2 regions of the Cellulosimicrobium sp. BMG9.23 genome follow, and region 2 is predicted to be linked to the other one. Evidence: riboswitches for the same ligand, from Rfam matches in the RefSeq annotation. Region 2 holds a riboswitch; the other holds the start of a gene.
What was found. Region 2 has a riboswitch for S-adenosylmethionine ahead of AC4H2G_RS10640 (hypothetical protein). Riboswitches for the same ligand answer to the same signal wherever they lie in the genome.
Positions count from the first base shown of each region.

Region 1: it holds a riboswitch for S-adenosylmethionine, as region 2 does, so the genes downstream of both, AC4H2G_RS05665 (methylenetetrahydrofolate reductase) here and AC4H2G_RS10640 (hypothetical protein) in region 2, are expected to answer to the same signal.

Region 1 covers NZ_JBZGBZ010000003.1:277,553-282,467, reverse strand. The annotation lists gene AC4H2G_RS05675 (prealbumin-like fold domain-containing protein) at 1-1,542, opposite strand, end outside; gene AC4H2G_RS05670 (GNAT family N-acetyltransferase) at 1,624-2,181, opposite strand; SAM riboswitch class I at 2,267-2,369, shown strand; gene AC4H2G_RS05665 (methylenetetrahydrofolate reductase) at 2,487-3,554, shown strand; gene metE (5-methyltetrahydropteroyltriglutamate--homocysteine S-methyltransferase) at 3,587-4,915, shown strand, end outside.
Region 2 covers NZ_JBZGBZ010000005.1:415,321-420,235, reverse strand. The annotation lists gene AC4H2G_RS10645 (OmpL47-type beta-barrel domain-containing protein) at 1-1,899, shown strand, start outside; SAM riboswitch class IV at 2,135-2,251, shown strand; gene AC4H2G_RS10640 (hypothetical protein) at 2,320-2,925, shown strand; gene AC4H2G_RS10635 (nuclease-related domain-containing DEAD/DEAH box helicase) at 2,922-4,655, shown strand; gene AC4H2G_RS10630 (PDDEXK-like family protein) at 4,671-4,915, opposite strand, start outside.

The DNA.
Region 1 (4,915 bases), on a different contig from region 2:
CTCGCACACCCAGCCCTCGGACTCGTACCCCGGCGGTCCGCCCGTCTCGGCGAGCTGGTGCACGCCCTCGCCCACGTCCACCTGCGTCACCGCGACGCTGCCCGACGGTCCCGAGATCGTCCCGGGCTCGCCGTCGGCCTGGGGACCCGTCGCGGAGAGGGTCCAGTCCCCGGGGGCCGCCGGGCCGCCGTCGACCACCTTGACGAGCGTGAGGAGCGACGGCAGCGGGGTGTTCGTGATCGTGCACTCGACGTCGGCGCCCGCGCCGATCGTCACGACGTCGCCGGCCACCGGGGCGCCCGTGCACACCCACGGTCCGGCCTCGAAGCCGCTCCACCCGTCCTCGCTCAGGGTGTAGGCGCCGGCGGGGACGAAGACGTCCGTCACGGCGTCGGACCCGGACGGGCCGCTCACCGTCACCGAATCGTCGGGGTCGGGACCCCCGGTCGCGGTGAGCGTCCAGTGCTCGGGCTGGGCGAAGAGCTCGCCCTCGAGGAGCTTGGTGAGCGTGAGCGTCGCGCCGACCCACGTGTTCGTGGCCGTGCACACCACGTCCTCGCCGTCCTGGACCGTCACGGCGCCGCCGGACCCGTCACCCGACGCCGCGCCGGTGCAGGACCACGCGCCGTCGTACCCTGCGGGCCCGTCCTCGGTGAGCGTGTACGACCCCGGCTCCACCTCGACCGCCGTGACCGTCGGCTCGCCCGTCGCGCCCGTGAGCGTCGACGGACCCGTCGCCGTGAGGTCCCAGTCCGCGGCCGTCGCCGGCCCGCCGACGACCTCCTTGACGAGGGTCAGCGTCGGGACCGTGGGGGTCACCGGACCGACGTTCGTCACGGTGCACGTCACCGAGTCGGCGAGGTCGATCGTCACGGTCGACCCGTCGACCTCCGCGCCCTCGCACGCCCACCCGTCGTTGCGGTAGCCGTCCGGTCCGCCCTCCTCGGACAGCGTGTACTGCCCGATCCGGACCTCCTGGTTCGTCACCTCGTCGGAGCCGGACGGCCCGCCGATCGACGACGGACCCTGCGCGCGCAGGGTCCAGTCCTCGGGCGAGGCCGTGCCGCCGACGACGTCCTTGACGAGCGTCAGCGTGGGAGAGACGGCCTCGTTGTCGACCGTGCACGTGAGCGTGCCACCCGGGGGGACGACGACCTCGGGGGTCGGGTCGAGGATGTCGTCACCCCCGCAGTTCCAGCTGAAGAACCGGAATCCCGAGACGCCGCCGCTCTCCCAGATCCGGTAGGTCCCGGCAGGCACCTGGAGCGACTGCACGCCGTTGAGCCCGTCGCCCTCGATGAGCTCGCCCGTGGCGACGTTCTGCGCGTGCATCGTCCACAGCTCGCGCCGGCCTTCGGACGAGCCCGTGTCGCGGTTCTCGATGCGCTTGAAGAGGGAGAGGGTACCCGTGCCGGTCTGCGCCGCCGCCGTGAGCGCCGCGGGGATCGCGAGCACCAGGACGAGGGCGAGCGCGAGGAGCGCGGCACCGGCCGTGGCGAGGGGGTGGACGGCGCGGACCGCCGGGGACGAGCGATGGTGCACGGGTCGAGACCTCCGTCACAGGGAACGGCACGAACCTATCCCCCGCCCTGCGCGCCCGCCCGGCGACGAGCCGAGACGCGATCAGTCGATCAACCGCCCGTAGACGAACATGTCGCGACGCTCCCCGCCGACCCGCTGCCACCCCCGCAGCAGCCCTTCCCGGACGAAGCCGGCGCCCTCTGCGGCGCGCCACGAGCCCTCGTTCCACGGCTCGACGAAGAGGTCCGCGCGTTCGATGCCCGGCAGTCCCAGCGCCCAGTCCGCGGCAGCGCGCAGAGCCGCGCCCGCGTAGCCGCGACGTCGACGGCTCGCCGCCACCCAGTACCCGAGGCTGACGCGTCCGTGGTCGGCGTCGCGCAGGAGGACGGAGAGCTGCCCGACGGCGCGGTCGTCGTCGGCCGTCGCGACGACGAACGAGTAGCCGACCCCCTCGGCCAGCCGCCGGCGCTGCCGCGCGACGTACGCGTCCACGGCCGCGGCGTCCGGCGTGCGCGGGACCGTGGTCACGAGCGGGATCAGCGGGTCCTGCGACGCCTCGACCACGACGTGCGCGTCCTCGGGGCGCCAGGCGCGGAGCCGGACGGGTGGCGCGTCGAGGGTCGGGGTCCGGTCGTCGTCCACGGCGGTGTCGTCGTCCACGGCGGCATCATCGCGCATCCGTGCGCGAGGCATCTCATCAGACGAGCGCACTCGACCGCATGGCGGATACCGCTTAGGATCGGGTGAACCATCCAGAGCGGTCGAGAGTCCTGGCTCGACGACACCGCAGCAACCCGCCGACGGAAGCCTCCCGAGGACAAAGGTGCTAACGCCAGGGTCGATGGAGTGACTATGGTCAACGAGGCATCTTTCGCGCACCGTCCGGGCAGCCCGTGCCCGACGGCGAGCGCTCCCGTCCGCACGTCGACACACCCGGGCGCGCAGCACCCGGGCGAGGTCGCGCCGTGAGCGTCGCGGACGCCGTCCGGCGCGCCCACGCCGAGACGGCGAGGCCCACGGTCTCGTTCGAGCTCATGCCGCCTCGCCGCCCGGACGCCGCGCCGAAGTTCTGGGAGACCGCGCGGCGGCTCGTCGCGACGCAGCCGGACTTCCTCTCCGTGACGTACGGCGCGGCGGGCAACGACCGGCAGACCTCGCTCGACGTCATCGGCCGGCTCCTGCAGGGCACGCCCGTGCACGCGATCGCGCACCTCACGTGCGTGGGTGCGTCGCGCGAGCACGTGCAGGACGTCATCACCGACTTCCTCGACGCGGGCGTCCGCAGCTTCCTCGCGCTGCGCGGCGACCCGCCCACGGACCAGCCGGACTGGCGTCCCGCGCCCGACGGCGTGGGGTCGAGCATCGAGCTCGTCGCGCTCCTGCGCGAGGTCGAGGCCTCGCGCTGCGCGGCGAACCCGTCGCTCGCGCTCCGCAGCGCGGCCCGACCGCTGACGATCGCCGTCGCGACGTTCGTGGACGGGAACCGGGCCGCCGGCACCACGCGGTCGCAGGAGGTGCAGCGCCTCCTGCAGAAGCAGCAGGCAGGCGCGAGCTTCGCGATCACGCAGCTGTTCTACGACGCGTCGTCGTACACCGACTTCGTCGCGGAGGCCCGCGCGGCCGGCGTGACGATCCCCATCCTCGCCGGGCTGCTGCCCACGACGGAGCCACGCAGGCTCCGTCGCGTCGAGGAGCTCACGGGTGTCCCCGCCCCCCAGCACCTGCTGGACGCGCTCGACGCCCTGCCCGATCCCGAGGCGCAGCACGCCTACGGGACCGCGTACTCGTCCGACCTCGCGCAGCGCGTCCTCGACGCCGGTGCGCCGGGCCTGCACGTGTACACGTTCAACAAGTACCGCGCCGCTCTTGACCTGCTCGAGGGTGTTCACCTCGGCGGCGGCACGTCCGGGACCGACGGCAGCACCTCGAACGGCGCCGTCGACCCGAACGTCCCGGACCTGGCCAGCGGGCCGTGGGTCACCGGCACCTCCCTGCCCACGACGGGCGTCGCCGCACGTGGCGGACCCGTCTGACCGGTCCTCAGGACCAGCAAGAGGTTTCGATCATGGCCACTTCCGTACCCTCCCCTACCCACCTTCCGGTCGCGTTCCCCGCGGGCACCGTCCTCGGCTATCCCCGCATCGGGCGTCGGCGTGAGCTCAAGAAGGCCGTCGAGGCGTTCTGGGCCGGGCGCACGAGCGCCGACGAGCTCGAGGCCACGGCCCGCGAGCTGCGCCTCGCCACCGTCCGCCGGCTCGTCGAGCTCGGCCTCGGCGCCGACGACGCATCCGTCCCCGGCTCGTTCTCCTACTACGACCAGGTGCTCGACGTCGTCGCGACGCTCGGTGCCGTGCCGTCCCGGTTCGCCGGGCTCACCGACGCCGACGGCCGGCTCGACCTCCCGGGGTACTTCACCGTGGCCCGCGGCGCCGGCGAGGACGCGCCGCTCGAGATGACCAAGTGGTTCGACACGAACTACCACTACCTCGTGCCCGAGATCGGCCCGGACACCCCGATCCGGTTCGTCGACGACCGCTTGGTGCGCGAGTTCGTCGAGGCCAAGGAGGCCGGGGTCGTGACCCGGCCGGTCGTCGTCGGGCCGGTCACGTTCCTCGCGCTGTCCAAGGCGGCCGACGACGCCCCCCACGGGTACTCGCCGCTCGACCGCCTGGACGACGTCGTCGCCGCCTACGCCGGCCTGCTGCGCGCGCTCGCCGCGGCGGGCGCGCCGTGGGTCCAGCTCGACGAGCCGGTCCTCGTCACGGACAACGTCGACGTGCCGTTCGCCGAGCTCGCCGCGGCCGTCGAGTCCGCGTACCGCACGCTGGCGACGGAGCTGGTCGTGACGTCGACCGGCACGGTGCCGAACCCCGGGTTGCACGGCGATCAGGCCGCTCAGGGCGCCACAACCCCGGGTTCGGCGAACGACGTGCGGCCCGCGATCCTCGTCGCGGCACCGTTCGGCGGGCTGCAGGCCGCGTCGGCGGGGTCCCACGGCGCAGTGCGCGACGGGCTCGCCCTCCTCGCGGGCACGGACGTCGACGCGATCGCGATCGATCTCGTCAAGGGCGAGGTCCCCGTGGGCTCCGCACCGGACGGGACGATTCCCGGGCTCTCGACGAAGACGCTCGTCGCAGGCGTGATCGACGGGCACAACGTGTGGCGGGCAGACCTCGCGGCGAAGCTGGACCTGGTCGACGCCGCGGGTCACCTCGGCGCGGGCGCTCTCGCCGTCGGGACGTCGACGTCGCTCCTCCACGTGCCGCACGACGTCGAGGACGAGGTGTTCCGCTCGGCGGAGGAGGCACCGGGCGCGGCGTCGGGCACGACGCTCGACCCGCGCCTGCGCGAGTGGCTCGCGTTCGCGGACCAGAAGGTCGGCGAGGTCGCGACG
Region 2 (4,915 bases):
GACGGCGCGTACGTCGGCGGCGCCACGGTCACGCTCGCCGCGACCGACGACGGTTCCGGCGTCGCGGGCGTCGAGTACGACCTCGACGGCGCGGGCTGGCAGGCGTACGACGAGCCGTTCGTCGTCGACGCGGTCGGGGCGCACACGCTCCAGTTCCGCGCGACGGACACGGCGGGCAACACGTCCGAGCCCCAGACGGCGGAGTTCACCGTCGTCGAGGGCGACGTCCAGGAGGACACGACGGCCCCGGTCGTCGAGCCGATGGTCATGGGCGAGCAGGACGAGAACGGCGCGTACGTCGGCTCGGCCGGCTACATGCTCCACGCGACCGACGAGACCGGCGGCTCCGGCGTCGCGTCGATCGAGTACGCGGTCGACGGCACGTGGCTGCCGTACACGACGACCGTCCAGTTCACCGAGCCCGGTGACTACGCGGTGCAGTACCGCGCGACGGACGAGGCGGGCAACGTCTCGGAGGTCGGCACGTCGACGTTCACCGTCGTCGCGGACGGCGGCGGTGACGACACGACGGCCCCGACCGTGGCTGCCGAGGTCACGGGCGAGCTCGACGACAACGGCGCGTTCGTCGGGTCGGCGACCGCGACGCTCACCGCGACCGACGACGCGTCCGGCGTCGAGACCGTCGAGTACGACCTCGACGGCGCGGGCTGGGTCGAGTACACCGAGCCGGTCGTCGTCGACGAGCCCGGCGAGCACACGCTCGTCTACCGGGCGACCGACGTCGCGGGCAACGTCTCCGAGGAGACGGTCACCGAGTTCACCGTCGTCGCCGACGGCGGCGAGGACACCACCGCTCCCACGGTGGCGACCGAGCTCAGCGGCACGCAGGACGAGGACGGCGCCTACGTGGGCTCCGCATCCGTCATGGTCACCGCGACCGACGACGGCTCCGGCGTCGCGTCCGTCGAGTACGACCTCGACGGCGCGGGCTGGACCCCGTATACCGAGGCCGTCGTCGTCGACGAGCCCGGTCAGCACACGCTCGCCTACCGCGCGACCGACGAGGCGGGCAACGTCTCCGAGGCCGGCACCGTGACCTTCGCGGTCGTGGCGGGCGACGGGAGCGACACGGTGGCGCCCGAGGTCGACCACCGCGTCTACGGCCAGCAGAACGATGCCGGCGAGTACGTCGGTCCCGCGTTCGTCCGACTGCGCGGGACCGACGCCGGCTCCGGCGTCGCGTCGATCGAGTACCAGGTCGACGGCGGCGAGTGGATGCCGTACTCGAAGCAGATCTCGCTGCGCACCCCGGGTGAGCACACGATCACGTACCGCGCGACGGACGTCGCCGGCAACGTGTCGGCACCGCAGAGCGTCGTCGTCGACGTCGAGGGCGAGGACCCGGACCCCGGCGGTCCGGAGGTCACCGCGGGCATCGGCGGCAGCCGCAACCGCGACGGCGCGTTCGTCGGTCGCGCGACCGTGACGCTCACGGCCGTCGACGAGGAGTCGGGCGTCGACCGCACCGAGTTCCAGGTCGACGGCGGCACGTGGCAGCGCTACGCCGCACCGTTCGTCGTCGCGGCGGACGGCGAGCACGTCGTGCGCTACCGGGCGGTCAACGGCGCCGGCGAGACGTCGCAGACGGGCGAGGTGACGTTCACCGTCGTCCAGCTGCTGCGCGACCGCTGCCAGGGCTCGGACGTGCGGCCGACCGTCATCATCGACGGCAACGACAGCACGGTCGGCAACTTCGACGACGGCGAGGGCTGCACCGTCAACGACCACATCGCCGAGGACGGCGAGTACCCGACGCACCGCGAGTTCGTCCGCCACGTGCGCGAGGTGACGGCCGAGCTCGTGGACGCCGGAGTGCTCATCGGCGCCGAGCGGCAGTTGATCATCGCTGCGGCAGAGCTGTCGAACATCGGTCGCTGAGGCGCTGACGCGACACAGCACGGAACAGCGGGCCGCGCTCCCTCGGGGGCGCGGCCCGCTGCTGTGCCTGCCGCAGCGCCCAGGCCGGGGGCCGTCCGCCGAGCACGGGCTTGGCCACCGTTCTGCGGCACATTCGGTGGGTAGCCCCGTGATCGGCGGTGACTGATCGCGTGCTCGGCGGAAGAGGTGGCACCGAGTTGCGGCGTGTCGGTGGCGTCCGGTAGACATCTCCCCAGGTCCAGAGCGACCGGCGATACGCCCTCCGCGTGCCGGTCCGGCAACCGCGCCCCTCGCGCACGGTGCCCCAGGAGGAAGACCGGCCCTGGCCGACCGGCCGCGGGAAGAGCGAGGTCGTCGTCCCTCTCGGTCGCACCGCCGTGCGTCCGACCCGACGACGGCCCTGGACGAAGGGCCTCACCGATGTCCGTCACCACCACCCACTGGGTCCGCACCGACGACGCGTGCCGCGTCCTCCTCAGCGCCGACGCGCGGCTCCTGTGCCCCGTCCACACCGGCGTCCCCCGCCCGACGCCGTCCCGCGAGTGCGGCGTGCGTGGCGGGCTGACCCTGTGCCGCGTCTGCCTGCGGGGGCGCTCGTACTTCCGCGGCACGTTCCGGGTGCAGCGCTCGGTGTGCGACGAGTGCCTCGCCGTCGACGGCAGCATCACCTCGGCGCTGGGGGTGCCGTCCCTCGCTCCGCGCCACCAGGACGACCCCGGGAACACCCGCATGGGCGCCTACGTCACGCTCGTCTTCCCCGAGCGTTGGCGCCTTGCCCGTGCCTCGGGGCTTCCCGTCCTGCGGCTCGACCCGAACGCGCCCTACTGGGGGCAGCGGACCGTGCAGGACGGCGTCATCGAGGACGCGATGTTCTCGCGCCCCGAGCGCGTCTTCACCTGGCACGACGACTGGGTCGCGCACGGCACCTTCGACGACGCCGCCCGCCGCGAGGCCTACCTCGCGTGGGCCCGCGCGGTCCACCCGGCGAGCGCCGTCGCGACGGCGGTCGCGGGTGAAATCCGATGACCGCGGCGACGATCGTGCCCGGCGCGCGTGACGTCGACAGCCACGTGCGGTACGAACGGGTCATGCCGCGCGCGTACCCGTCCGACCCGACGTTCCCCGACGACGGCGGGGCCGAGCGTGCCGTGTGGGAGGCGCTCGTCGACCAGCTGCCCGACGACGTGGTCGTCGTCCACGGGCTGCACCTCCAGGAGGACGAGCACGAGTACGAGATCGACGTGCTCGTCGTCTGGCCCGGAGTCGGGATCGCGGCGATCGAGGTGAAGGGCGGGTACGTCGACCGGGTCGACGGCGCCTGGTACCAGGGCAGCGGCGAGCGGCGGCATCGCATCGAGCCACTGCGGCAGGTGCAGGGCGCGCGGCACGCGCTGCAGGCACTCCTGCGTCGCCGGGGTCTCTGGGCGGGGGAGGCGCGCACGGCGCACCTCGTGGCACTGCCGCACCGGTACGTGCCGGCCGACTGGGCCGCGCTCGACCTGCCACGCGACATGCTCGTCGACCGGGGCGACCTCGAGCGGCCTTACGGCGTGGCGGAGCGCGTCAAGCACGCGATCGAGCGCCACGGCCTGGGCCACGCGCCGCTCGCGGCCGACGACGTCCCGGACCTCGTCGAGTCGCTCGTCGGGGGCTTCCCCAGCCAGGCGGAGCACCTCACGCTCGCGGCGCAGCACGAGACGCGGCTCGAGCAGATGACGCGCGACCAGTCGCGCACACTGGACGCGCTCTCCGGCGTGCGGCGCATGCGCGTCGTGGGCGGTGCCGGGTCGGGGAAGACGTGGCTCGCCCTCGAGCAGGCGCGGCGTCGGGCGCGAGCCGGGGAGCGCGTCGCGCTCCTGTGCTACTCGCGCGGGCTCGGGCGGTACTTCGAGCGCATCGTGGAGCAGTGGCCGGCGCGGGACCGGCCCGCCTACGTCGGCCTGTTCCACGACCTGCCGCTCGAGTGGGGCGCGGAGCCCGGAGCCGACGACGACCCGGACTACTGGGAGCGGCGGCTGCCGCTGGCGCTCGGCGAGCTCGCGGACGGGCGTGGCCCGGGCGAGCTGTTCGACGCGGTCGTGGTCGACGAGGCGCAGGACTTCGGCGACCTGTGGTGGCCGTCGCTGCTGCGCTGCCTGCGCGACCAGGACGCCGGCGGGTTGCACGTCTTCATGGACGATGCGCAGCGCGTCTTCCCCCGCGAGGGTCGCGTGCCGCTCGAGCTCGTGCCCGTGACGCTGCACGAGAACCTGCGCTCGACGAAGCAGATCGCCCAGGTGTTCGGCGCGCTCTCTCCCGAACGCATCACGCCGCGCGGGATGGAGGGGCCGCCCGTCCGGGTCGTCGACGTGCCCGCGACCGACGCGATCGGCGCCGCCGACGATGCCGTGGAGGCCCTGCTCGACGAGGGCTGGGGAATCGGACAGCTCGCGCTGCTCGCGACGGGGCGTCGGCACCCGCAGCAGGTGAACGAGGTCCAGGCCGGCGGGCACGCGGCGTACTGGGACGCGTTCTTCGCCGAGGACGAGGTGTTCTACGGGCACGTCCTTGGGTTCAAGGGCCTCGAGCGGCCCGTCGTCGTGCTCGCGGTGAACGGCGTGCGGGACGAGTCGAGGGCGCGCGAGATGCTCTACACCGGGCTCTCGCGCGCGCGATCGTTGCTCGTCGTCGTAGGCGACCGGTCCTGGATCGAGCGCGTCGGCGGCGAGGCGGTACGTCGGCGGCTCGAGCGGGCGGACGAGTGGGCCCTCGGCTGACCCGGTTGACGCGACTCAGCTGACGGTGGACATCCGCTGCACGACCGACTGGAGCCCGCGCAGGTCCGAGTCGATCTCTGCCAGCGTGGACGTCGGCGGGAGCCGGTACCGGGCGCCGAACATGCACTCGCCGTGCTTGACCGCCTGACGCATGCCGAACCCTTTCCCGAGCCACCGCGGCGCGCCTCGTTCCACGACCTCGGCCTTCCAGCGTGCCTTGTCGCCCGGATCGGGTAGGCCCGGAGCTGTCGTGCGCCACG